Regions from separate parts of the Gracilibacillus pellucidus genome, predicted to be linked through region 1. Evidence: predicted binding sites of a transcription regulator. Region 1 holds the regulator's gene; each other region holds the start of a gene.
The links. The regulator LexA, encoded in region 1, represses DNA repair genes until DNA is damaged. The targets are predictions, from matches to a motif close to CGAACATATGTTCG.
Positions count from the first base shown of each region.

Region 2: SH601_RS02250 (DNA polymerase IV) is a predicted target of LexA. The motif match lies at 2,127-2,140, and genes of this name have one in related genera.
Region 3: uvrB (excinuclease ABC subunit UvrB) is a predicted target of LexA. The motif match lies at 2,076-2,089, and genes of this name have one in related genera.

Region 1 covers NZ_JAWZSR010000008.1:123,001-127,301, forward strand. The annotation lists gene SH601_RS13660 (hypothetical protein) at 1-137, shown strand, start outside; gene SH601_RS13665 (hypothetical protein) at 420-1,118, shown strand; gene lexA (transcriptional repressor LexA) at 1,495-2,115, opposite strand; gene SH601_RS13675 (YneB family resolvase-like protein) at 2,377-3,039, shown strand; gene SH601_RS13680 (DUF896 domain-containing protein) at 3,113-3,337, shown strand; gene tkt (transketolase) at 3,508-4,301, shown strand, end outside.
Region 2 covers NZ_JAWZSR010000001.1:467,901-472,201, reverse strand. The annotation lists gene metK (methionine adenosyltransferase) at 1-195, opposite strand, end outside; gene ytkD (RNA deprotection pyrophosphohydrolase) at 549-1,031, opposite strand; gene SH601_RS02260 (hypothetical protein) at 1,054-1,584, opposite strand; gene SH601_RS02255 (hydrolase) at 1,722-2,030, opposite strand; gene SH601_RS02250 (DNA polymerase IV) at 2,159-3,409, shown strand; gene SH601_RS02245 (o-succinylbenzoate--CoA ligase) at 3,452-4,301, opposite strand, start outside.
Region 3 covers NZ_JAWZSR010000001.1:331,988-336,288, reverse strand. The annotation lists gene uvrA (excinuclease ABC subunit UvrA) at 1-28, opposite strand, end outside; gene uvrB (excinuclease ABC subunit UvrB) at 34-2,022, opposite strand; gene SH601_RS01515 (peptide chain release factor 3) at 2,865-4,301, opposite strand, start outside.

The DNA.
Region 1 (4,301 bases):
TTACACGACCAGTTATCCAAGATGCAAGCGGAAATGTTTGTGATGTTAATCCAAACCGTTGTGAAACGCCAGGCGCTATACCGACACAGACATTACCAGCACCGCCAAATGGTGGAGGCATTTTACCTTTACCATAGGTTAATCATCTAACAAGGTTAGTTAAGACTGGATAGTCAGTACAAAAAATGCAATCAACTGGCTGTTCTTGTTATATATTGGAGAAAGCTATGAAACTAGAATGAACAACGAAAGAAATAATTGCAAATCGCTGCACAGCTCTAGGATTTGCAGTCATTGAAGTATCAATTGCACTAAAAATAAAAGATCTTATGCCATGAGCAGTTCTGCGATAGTTGGAAAATGGCTAGCAAAATTAAAGTTAGTTTCATAATGAAATAAGAGTGAAAGGAAGCGATATAATGGCAAGTAACAATTGTGGTGTTAAAGTTGAGGTTCCTGCAAAACTACCTTTAAGACCAAAAGCGAAAAAGAAAGTAGAAGGTTGTAACTGTAATGTGACAGAACCAGTAATAAAACCAGCACAATTAACCAACGATTGTGTAGTAGTAAACTCATTAGTAGGAACAAAGACCGTACAAAAAGTGGCGGAGTCAACATTACCAATTACAGCGTTTGCTGGTTTAGGTGTGTTAGATGATATTGTTTCTGTTAATATTGTACCGAATTTAGATGCTGTAACACAAAATGCACGTGTTATTAAGGATAAAGTAGTTAATATTGGTCTTTTACCTGCATCCATTACAATCTCTATTTTAGATATTGAATTGCCCGTTACGTTGGATACTAGTCTTCCATTCCAAGAACACACCGACTTCCCTGGAGCATGTCCAGAAGATACGTTAACGGAAACACCATTGGAAATCGAAGGTATCTTTGTTCAGCCAGGTGTCCCTGTAATCGGGGCAGCAGGAATCGATCTTGTTCAAGGTATCCTATTTAAAGTAATCTTAAAAACAACGATTACGGTAACACGTCCAGTAATTCAAGACGCAAGCGGTAATATTTGTGATGTCAATCCAAATCGTTGCGAAACGCCAGGTGTTGCACCGACACACACATTACCAGCACCGCCAAACGGTGGAGGAATCCTGCCATAAAGTAAAAAGACATTTGATGAGTGTAAATTGGCCTGTATAAATCTTCTATACTCGATCAAAAGATTTCAGGTAGTCCTAACATGAAGAAAGATACGGTCTGCTACTATTTTTCTTTCAATGAGCATATATCTAGAAGTGACATTAGCAGATATTCCATTGACAAAGAGGTACCTTTGTTTAATTAGACGTACCAGTAATGTGGGATACAAGCGCTACAGTCATCACCATCATAAGAAAAATATCCTCTTGGCAGTATGAATCAATTGCCAAGGGGATTATTATGGGCAAAATAGTTAACATAATATTATTATGGTATTAAGAAAAAAGAAGTGCGACTATAATAGTGCGCACTCTATATCAGGCAGGAGGTATCCATTTAAACGGTTCGATATAACCCTACGACTTTCCCTAAAATACTAACATTTTCGTAAATTAATGGCTCCATTGTTGCATTTTCAGGCTGTAGGCGAATATGGTCTTTTTCTTTAAAGAAACGTTTAACCGTAGCCTCACTATCTTCTGTCATTGCAACAACAATATCTCCATTTTCAGCTGTGTTTTGCTGTTTAACTACTACTTTATCATCGTTTAAAATGCCAGCTTCTATCATACTATCGCCTTCAATAATCAATACAAATAATTGGTCGCTTGCATGCATTTCGTTATAAGGAATTGGGATATACTCTTCAATGTTTTCAACAGCAGTAATCGGTAGACCTGCTGTAACTTTCCCGATAACTGGTGCAAAAGTAGCCTCAGATTTTGGAATAGTAATTTCGCCTTCTTGTGGAAGGACTTCAATAGCCCTTGGCTTCGTAGGGTCACGACGAATGTAGCCTTTCTTTTCTAATCTAGCCAAGTGTCCATGAACAGTTGAGCTTGATGCTAGGCCGACCGCTTCCCCAATTTCACGAACAGATGGTGGATATCCTTTTAATTCTACTTGCTGTTTAATATAAGCCAAAATCTCTTCTTGCCGTTTTGATAGATTTGTCATATTAAAATCTCCTCACACGTATTATTTATTAAGTAAATTATAGCACAGCAACAATTGTTTTACAAACATTCGTTCGAAAAATCTGTTGACATGAACATTCGTTCGTGTATAATATGGTTACGAACAAAAGTTCTGTGGAGGGATAATATGTTAAAAAATTTATCGAAAGTTGACATTTTTTACTTAGTTGCCTTTATACTAGCTATTATCTTTTTATATTATTCTGTAGTAACTAGTTTATAAAGTAGGAGAGTAAGAAAAATGACTAATGCAATTATTTATTGTCGTGTAAGTACAGAGAAGGATGCACAAGAAACTTCTCTTAAAAGACAAGCAGAAGAACTACAATATTTCGCTAATCAATATAATTTTAATGTGTTTAAGACGATACAAGAGAAACAGAGCGGCTATGAGATTGAAAGAGAGGGTGTCTTTGAAATGTTAGAATCATTTCAAAATGGACAAGCTGACACCCTTCTGGTTCAGGATGAGACTAGACTAGGTAGAGGAAATACGAAAATAGCTTTGTTACATCAATTGAATCGTTTAGGTATATCGATTTACACATTATCACATAATGGTGAGCTTCATTTGTCAGAAGGGGATTCAATGGTTTTGCAAATTGTGTCCATAGTAGAAGAGTATCAGCGAAAATTACATAATGCCAAAATAAGACGAGGAATGAAAAAAGCAGTAAGCAACGGCTATAATCCAGCTAAAAACCTTTCTAATCAACATCTTGCGACAGGACGTGAGCGAAAAGAATTCCCGATTGAAGAAGTTGTTAGATTGAAGGGCAATAAGCTTACGTTTCAAGAGATTGCATCTGTTCTTAGAGGAATGGGTTATGATGTATCCAAAGCAACGGTACATCGCCGTTACCAAGAGTATCAAACACTTGAAAAATTACAAGATGAAGATTAGAATGATAGGGAGTATAGACGATGATGTCATATACTTTTTTTCATTTTTAAAAGGAATGAGGTGTACAATCTCGATGTTATCACAAGATAAAATTGCTCGAATTAATGAGCTTGCAAATAAATCGAAAAAAGAAGGCTTAACAGTAGAAGAAAAACAAGAACAAAAAGAATTACGTGAAGCTTATTTGAAAAATGTGAGAAAATCATTTAAAAATCATATGAAGGGGATGACAGTCGTTGACCCGAATGGGAATGACGTTACTCCGGAAAAACTTAAAAAGTTACAAAAGAAAAAGTAGTATTTTGCTGCTTTTTCTTTGTTTATACAAGAAAATTTTGTTAAACATTGCTGTTTTTGAAGAAAATGCTCTGTTTTTGAATAGAGATACTTGTCTTTGACTTCATTTCGTTATAGGATTATAGATGTGCGTACATATTTTTTTGTATATTGAAAGGGGACAAATTTACGATGGCAAAGCAAATTGAACAAAAGTCTATTAATGCTATTAGAACATTATCAATAGACGCTATTGAAAAAGCTAATTCTGGTCACCCAGGGTTGCCTATGGGCGCAGCACCAATGGCATATACTCTTTGGACTGAACACATGAACCATAACCCGAAAAGTTCTAAATGGTTTAACCGTGACCGTTTCGTATTATCAGCAGGACACGGGTCAATGTTGTTATACAGCTTACTACATTTAGCTGGTTATGATGTATCAATCGATGACCTAAAAGAATTTCGTCAATGGGGTTCTAAAACACCAGGTCACCCAGAAGTTCATCATACAGATGGAGTAGAAGCAACTACTGGACCACTTGGACAAGGTATTGCGATGAGTGTTGGTATGGCAATGGCTGAAAAACACTTAGAAGCTAAATATAATAAAGATGACTTCAATGTTGTAGATCACTACACATTTGCACTTGTAAGTGATGGTGACTTGATGGAAGGTATCTCACATGAAGCGGCATCTCTTGCTGGTCATTTGAAATTAGGCAAACTTATTGCACTATATGATTCTAATGATATTTCCTTAGATGGTGAGTTGAATAAAGCATTTTCGGAAAATGTAGAAGATCGTTTTAAAGCATATGGATGGCAAGTAATCCGTGTAGAAGACGGAACAGATACAGAATCTATCTCTAAAGCACTTACAGATGCAAAAGCAAACACTGATCAACCTACATTAATTGAAGTAAAAACAGTAATCGGATTTGGTTCTCCTAACAAATCTGGATCATCTGCATCACATGGTGC
Region 2 (4,301 bases), on a different contig from region 1:
CACATATGTAGATGTAGTGATCTCACCAGAAACTAATACTAGTCCTGTTGTTACACTCGTTTCACAAGCAACCCTAGCATTTGGATCCTTTGATAAAATTTCGTCTAATATCGCATCAGAAATCTGGTCACAAATTTTATCCGGATGACCTTCTGTAACTGATTCTGATGTAAATAAGCGTCGATTTTTCGCCATGTTTCCTATTTCCCCCTTCATCTTTTACACCGAGACTTCCATCTTTCCTTCTTTTATCTAAAAGTCTAATCAAAGATTTATTATTTATCACAGATACTAGCTTTTTCATGGATTTATGCACAACCAGCAGGATAAAGCAACTACTGATTGAAGTCTCACTATATGACAAAATCTATATCTTCAACTATACAACTTTTCGCAAAAAAATGCACGAACCAAATGATCAACATGGCGTGCATAATTCCAGAGTATAGTCTCTCGTTGAATTCATAGGATATATCGTACCCGATTCGCGCAGTAAAGTCAATCCATTTGAAAATCTCACTTTACAAAAAAAGTATAGCTAACATTTGTCAGCTATACATCGGTTCAATTACCTTTGTAATATAATCCAAGCTATGTGTTAAGACATCATCTTTCATAATAAAACTATATGTTTCATTACACTTGATATTGGAAGGTAACTGGTCAATTAATACAGGACCATCCGTTTCAAAGTATGAGTCTTGCTTCTGTATGGCGCTCACCTTAGCAAAGTAGATATTTTTAGCTAGCTTTTCTCTTTTTCCTGTGACGAAGTATTGCCCGATATATTGAATACCCTCTACTTCGCCTCCTGTCTCCTCCTGTACTTCCCTGATTGCTGCTTGTTTCGGTGTTTCATTTGTTTCTACTTTACCGCCCGGAAATTCAAGACCTCGATTTTTATGCTTTGTTAGCAACCATTTATTTCGGTAACGACAAATTACCCAAACATGTTTTGGCTCTGGATTAAACGGCTGGTCATCAAAGGATAATTGTATTTTGTTGTTATAGTAATCATAAAAAGTTTTCATAACTCTATACTACCTTTTATTTTTACTTATGGCTAATGTTTGCTATTTTCCATGTGTCCTCTATTTTTTCACATACTATTTCAATCGTGTATTTACCTTGCAAAGCATTTTCCGTTGTTTGCTTCACTGTTACTTTTCCGTCATCTTTCGTTATCTCATATGGCTCATTCTTATCTAACCAAGGTGGTGTTTCAGTAGGAACGATATATAACCCATCATCTTCTTCATAGTAATAATAATCAATATAGGGCTGTATTGCTTCTCTTGTAATATACGGTTCAAACGCTTTTAGTAGCTCTTCCTTCGTATCATATTGCACAACTTTATAATGGTTATCCACTTCTTGAACTAAGAGGGACATAAACATATCAGTCAAGTGCAGTATTTCTTCATGTGTGAGATCTGGATTCACTGTTTTTTGTTCAGCTGCAACGATTCTTTCAACATGTGTATGATACTTCGCATGCTTTTCATCTGTATCAGCATTGTATATCACACCAACTGCAAATATCATCAGTATGACAACCGTCAAACTAGTGATTATTCTTTTCATCGTTTTCCTCCCCCTCCTCTTATTTTTCATTATTCCTTTTTTCTTTGCTTTTAAAACCTGTTACTTTATAGACCTTTCCATCAGACAATTGGTTTCATTTTTTATCAGGGTGCAGTAGCCCCTCATCCCCCTCCTGATTATATATCTAAGTCTGATTCATCCATTGCTTTTTTTGTTTCTGGTGTAGCTAATTGATACAACATTTGTATAACTTGCTGCAAATCTGTATCATATTCATCATTTTCTGTATCCTGATGATACTGTACATATGGAATATGAGCACGAATAAACGTACCAAAGTCATCTTCATGTACTTCATTAAATTTTGCTCTTAATTGCGTAATTTCTTCGTCTGTCGCTTCAATAGTATATGCCGTATTATTACCATATGGAATCTGCGAAATTTCTTGTGACGCAATATTAACGTAATATGTTTTCTTCTCCATGTTTTTTCACCTCTTTATCAATAGTGTATCTCATTTAACCTGAATCAAACTGGAATATTTTAACGCTACTATTTCCCACGTTATTGCATTATAATTAGAACAAATGTTCGTTTTAGGTGGGATAAATTATGGATTATAGTCGTTTTCCTAAACACAATGTACTTTGCATCGATATGCGCTCCTTTTACGCAAGTATTGAATGCGTAAAGCATGGGTTAGACCCAATGACCGCAATGCTTGCAGTTGTTGGAGACAAAAATCGATCAGGCAGTATTATTCTTGCCGCTTCTCCTGCTTTAAAACAGCAACACGGTGTCAAAAATGTTAGTCGATACTTTGAACTCCCTAATGACCCAGCCATTCATGTCGCGGAAGCAAAAATGGGTGATTATGTGAAAGTATCGATGGAAATTACTCATTTATTACATCAGTATGTGCCAAAGGAAGCGATACATCCCTATTCGGTTGATGAAATGTGGATTACAGTTGATGGACTAGAAGACTTATATGGTGATGCTTATCGTATTGCACAAATGATAAAAAAAGAAATATATGAAACGATGGGATTAACTTGTGCAATTGGAATTGGTGATAATAAGTTTTTAGCAAAAGTGGTGATGGACCTTTATGCGAAAAAAACCGGCATCGCTACTTGTCACCATGAAGATGTGGAACGATTGTTATGGCCCGTCCCAATCGAAAAAATATGGGGAATTGGCAGTCAGCTAACGAAACATCTCAACAGAATGGGAATCATCTATTTGGGTCAATTAGCTAATTACCGTTTAGATAGATTGAAAAAAAGATTCGGTGTAATCGGTGAACAATTATACTGGCATGCATGGGGAATTGATTTAAGCCCTGTTTATGATTCATTTGAGAAAGAAAAAGGACAAAAAAGCTTCGGTCACGGTATCACCCTACTACGAGATTATACGGCTGAAGAAACATTAGCATGTATACTGGATTTATGCGAGGAAGTATGCAAACGCGCGAGATCGCATCAACAAGCAGGCAAGACGATTCACTTGAGCATCGGATATGCAGATAATCGTGGTGGCTTCCATCGTTCACGATCTTTACACTTGCCGACTAATGTAACAATGGATATTTATCAAGTATGCTTACAATTATTTCATGAATTTTATAGTCACCATAGTAAAATACGGCGTGTCACTGTTTCATTAAATAATTTATATGATGATATCGATACACAGCTTAATCTTTTTGAAGACCAGTCAAAAAAGAAAGACATCGGTTATGTGATGGATGCTATTCGAAATAAATATGGTTCAACAGCTATCCTACGTGCAACAAGCTATACAAAAGCAGGTATTACGAGAGAACGAAGCAAAAAAATTGGTGGGCATTATGCATAAGAAAAGGACAGCACCTTTGTAATGTGTGTCCTTTTCTTATGATTAGCCTTTCAACAAATGTCGTTGCAATTTATTTGTCGCATTACGTGGTAATTGGTTGCGAAAATGAATTTCTTTTGGCACTTTAAAAGAAGCGAGATGTTCTTGACAATGGAGTAGAAGCTCTTCAGCAGTCACGTTTTCATCCGCTGTCACAACATATGCAACAGGGACTTGTCCCCACTTATTATCTTCTCTTCCTGTCACTCCAGCTTCTTTTACACCTTCATATGACAATAATACTTCTTCTATTTCAGCTGGATAGACATTTTCACCACCAGATATAATCAAGTCATTGCGACGGTCTACTACAAATAAAAATCCTTCTTCATCTAAGTAACCTAAATCACCCGTGTGAAACCAATCTTGCTGAAAGGCTTCTTTGTTAGCTTCCTCACGACCGTAGTAACCTTTCGTTACCATTGGACCTTGGACAACAATTTCACCGATTTGATTTGCTTTAGCTCTACTTCCATCATACTCAATTTGTAATGACGCGGAGAAAAGTGGCTTTCCAGCAGAACCTAGTTTTCGTAAAGCATCCTGTTCACTTAATGTGACAATTTGTGAACTAGTCTCTGTCATACCATACGTTTGGACAATTGGCACATTTTTTTCTTTCGCTTTTTCTAATAAAGGCTTAGGTGCTGGACCTCCACCTAAAAGCATACAACGGAAGGCACTCGGATAATGCCCATCCGCTAATCGTTCCAACAAACGTGAACATGTCACTGCCACAACAGAAATAATCGTCACTTTTCTTTCCATGATTGCATGGTGTACTTTTTCTTCATCAAAACGCTCTAACAAATAAACAGACATGCCATATATCACGCTTTTAAATAGTGTAGAT
Region 3 (4,301 bases), on a different contig from region 1:
CTTTTACGGAAATGGATTTTTTAGCCATTTATTTCACCCTTCTGCTTTCAATTCTAAAACAAGGTCACGAAGCTCTGCTGCCCGTTCGAAATCTAAATCCCGTGCCGCTTGTTTCATTTCGTTTTCCATCTTCTCGATAAGTTCTTGTTTCTCTTTCTTCGTCATTTCGTTTACTTGTTTTGCTTCTGTTTCGTATGGCGCCTCATCTTCAGCCGCAGTTGTCGCACGGATTACATCACGAACACCTTTATTAATTGTTTGTGGCACAATTCCATGTTCTTCATTGTAAGCTTGTTGTTTTTCACGACGACGATAGGTTTCATCTATAGCAGTTTGCATTGAATCCGTTATTTTATCAGCATACATAATTACCTTACCATGTTCATTCCGGGCTGCTCGTCCCATTGTTTGAATTAAGGAACGTTCTGAACGTAGGAATCCTTCTTTATCAGCATCTAAAATGGTAACTAATGATACCTCTGGGATATCAAGTCCTTCACGTAAAAGGTTAATGCCGACTAATACATCATATTTGCCTACACGTAAATCACGAATAATTTCGATTCGTTCTAACGTTTTAATCTCAGAATGCAAATAGGCAACCTTGAGCCCAACTTCTTTTAAATAATCCGTTAAATCTTCCGACATTTTTTTCGTAAGCGTCGTGACTAACACACGTTCATTTTTTTCCATTCGTTGATTAATTTCACCGATTAAATCGTCTACTTGTCCATCGATTGGGCGAATCTCAACTTCTGGATCTAGTAAGCCTGTTGGACGAATAATTTGCTCGGTCATTTCCGGTGTATGCTCCAACTCATATGGACCAGGTGTTGCAGATACATAGACAAGTTGCCCAGCTTTTTGCTCAAATTCATCAAAAGTAAGTGGTCTGTTATCTAATGCAGATGGTAACCGAAAGCCGTGATCCACTAGTACTTGTTTACGGGCTTGGTCACCATTATACATACCACGTATTTGCGGCAATGTAACGTGAGACTCATCGATAACAATTAGTGAATCATCTGGAAAATAATCTAGTAATGTATATGGTGTCGAACCGGCTTCCCTTAATGTAAGGTGACGAGAATAATTTTCAATGCCTGAACAAAAACCCATCTCCTCCATCATTTCCAAATCATAATTTGTTCGTTGCTCTATGCGTTGTGCTTCTAATAATTTATCTTCTTCACGAAATTTTGCAAGTTGTTCATTTAATTCAGCTTTAATATTTTCCATCGCAAGCTTTAACTTCTCTTCACGTGTTACGAAGTGTGATGCTGGGAAAATAGCAATATGTTCACGATCTCCAATGATTTCACCTGTTAATGCATCCACTTCACGTATCCGATCAATTTCATCACCGAAAAATTCAACACGGACGCAATGTTCTTCTCTTGATGCAGGAATAATCTCAACAGAATCACCACGAACTCGGAATGTTCCACGCTGAAAATCTATATCATTACGCGCATACTGAATATCAACCAGCTCTCTAAGTAATTCATCACGATCTTTTTCCATACCTACTCGTAAAGATAATACTTGGCTTCGATATTCTTCTGGTGAACCTAGGCCGTAAATACAAGATACACTTGCAACAATTAATACATCTTTTCGTTCAAAAAGAGCAGATGTTGCGGAGTGTCGCAATTTATCAATCTCATCATTTATGCTAGCATCCTTTTCAATAAATGTATCTGTTGATGGTACATATGCTTCTGGTTGATAGTAATCATAATAACTAACAAAATACTCAACAGCATTATCCGGGAAAAATTCTTTAAATTCACTGTAGAGTTGTCCTGCCAATGTCTTATTATGTGCGATCACTAACGTTGGTTTGTTAACCTCTTTGACAACATTACTGATAGTAAATGTCTTACCTGTACCAGTTGCACCTAATAAGGTCTGGTGACGTTTATTTTTCTCTATACCTGTAACAAGCTCCTTAATTGCCTTAGGCTGATCTCCTTGTGGCTCATAAGGTGCTTGCAATGAAAAAGTTTGCTCTTCCACCATCATACCTCCGTTCTCTTTTCACTTACTAGTATACACTATATCTAAATCAAAAGCGAACAAATATTCGTTTTGTTTATTGTTTTCTTTTTACATTATAACCGAAGCCACCAGAATGATAAAAAGATACGAACTTTCACAATGAATCAATCATTATACCTCCCCTATAACGAAGAAGAACTGACAATTACGAAGTCTAAAAGCGAGAGTTGACGTTACTCCATATTTGATACTCCGTGAAATGCGCTCACCCATTCTATTTTTAGTGAGTGGTAGGCAATCGCTACGGCAGAACGCTTGCTTTCCGCAGGCTTGTCTTCAACTAACTTTTCAACAAGAACGGTTGAAAAGTGGATTTTCAGACTGCGCTTTTTCTGCAGGAGTCTGCGCATTCTGCCTTCGCTTTGGTTATATTCTCTATTGAAAGAAAGAGTAATGCTTAAAATTTTTATGTCCTTTGACTTAGCGCATTTCTTTCGGAAGTGAATCATCGTATTTCTACTCACAAATAGTAGAACACATCATATAGCGGAGACAAAACACGAAGACTCCAGCGGGAACAGTACGAGCTGAAGATCCACTTTGGGAAGTGGTCTTCTTCCCAAAGTTAGCTGAAGCCGTACCCGCGGCATAGAAAACACTACAAAAGCGTTCTTTGCTTGAGTAGATGTTGCGCTTGTGCCCAAAGGGTGAAAGCGTAGTGTTTTGTCGGAGCTCATGCCAGCGCTTATCATCATCAGAATAGGAGAAAGCTAACTAAACGGAAATTCTCGTTTTTAGACATCGTACTTTCTTCCCCATCAAAAAAGCCACAGCTATCTTCAGCTGTGGCTTCATTTCTTTTATTAAGTTGTTTGGTCATATTGATTTACTTCGTATAGATCGATTAAGTCAACTTCAGGGTGTTTATCAATGAACCATCTTAATGCAAAATCATTTTTGAAAAGGACGAGGAATTCGTCTTCTCTGTCTTTTACTAATAAGTTTCGCTCATCAAATAAAGCTGGATCCACTTGGTCTTTTTTCAACCATCGAGGAATTCTATCGCCAATCGATTCAAGTATGATTTCTACATTATACTCATTCCTCATACGATGCTGAAATACTTCATATTGTAGATGACCAACCGCACCAATAATCATCGAGTCAGTCGGGTAACCACGGAATAATTGGATGGCACCTTCCTGAACAAGTTGCTCGATTCCTTTTCTAAACTGCTTCGCTTTCATTACATTTTTCGCCATTACTCGTTGGAACATTTCTGGTGGGAACTGTGGTAATTCATCATATTCAAATGTTTTCTTACCTTCTATTAAGGTATCACCAATGCGATAAGAACCTGGATCATAAACACCGATAATATCACCAGCATATGCTTCTTCTACTGTACCACGTGAAGAAGCAACGAATTGTTGCGTCTGACCAAGACGAATCGTTTTACCAGTCCGAGCTAGTGTCACATTCATTCCTCGCTCAAACTTACCAGAACAAACACGTAAAAAGGCAATGCGATCACGGTGTTGTGGATTCATATTCGCTTGAATTTTGAAAATAAACCCTGAAAAATCAGGATAATCAGGACTAATGACTTCCTCTTCCGTACGACGAGGCCCTGGAGCAGGTGCCATATCAATAAACGTATCGAAGAAGGTTTGCACACCGAATGGAGCTAATGCACTACCAAAGAATACAGGCGTCTGTTCTCCCGCTAAAACACGATCAAGCGAGAATTGATCACCAGCTTCATTTAATAATTCCATCTCCTCTACCGTATCTTGATAAGTAGGATCATTAGCGATATCATCTTGATCTATTTCTGCCATTGGGATATATGTTTCTTCCTCATTACCATTAAACTTAACAAATTGATCATTATATCGATCTAAAATACCTAAAAAGCGTTTCCCCATACCAACTGGCCAATTCATCGGGTATGTCTCGATATCTAACACTTCTTCGATTTGATCTAATAATGCTAATGGTTCTCGGCCTTCACGGTCTAACTTATTAATAAATGTAAAGATCGGAATCCCTCTCATTTTACATACTTTAAACAATTTAATCGTTTGTGCCTCAATACCTTTTGTCGCATCAATAATCATGACAACACTATCCACCGCTGTCAATGTTCGGTACGTATCCTCACTAAAATCTTCGTGACCTGGTGTATCTAAAATGTTGACCTTATGGCCTTTATAATCAAAGTTCATCACACTAGATGTTACAGAAATCCCACGTTGCTTCTCAATTTCCATCCAATCTGACGTAGCATATTTACCTGA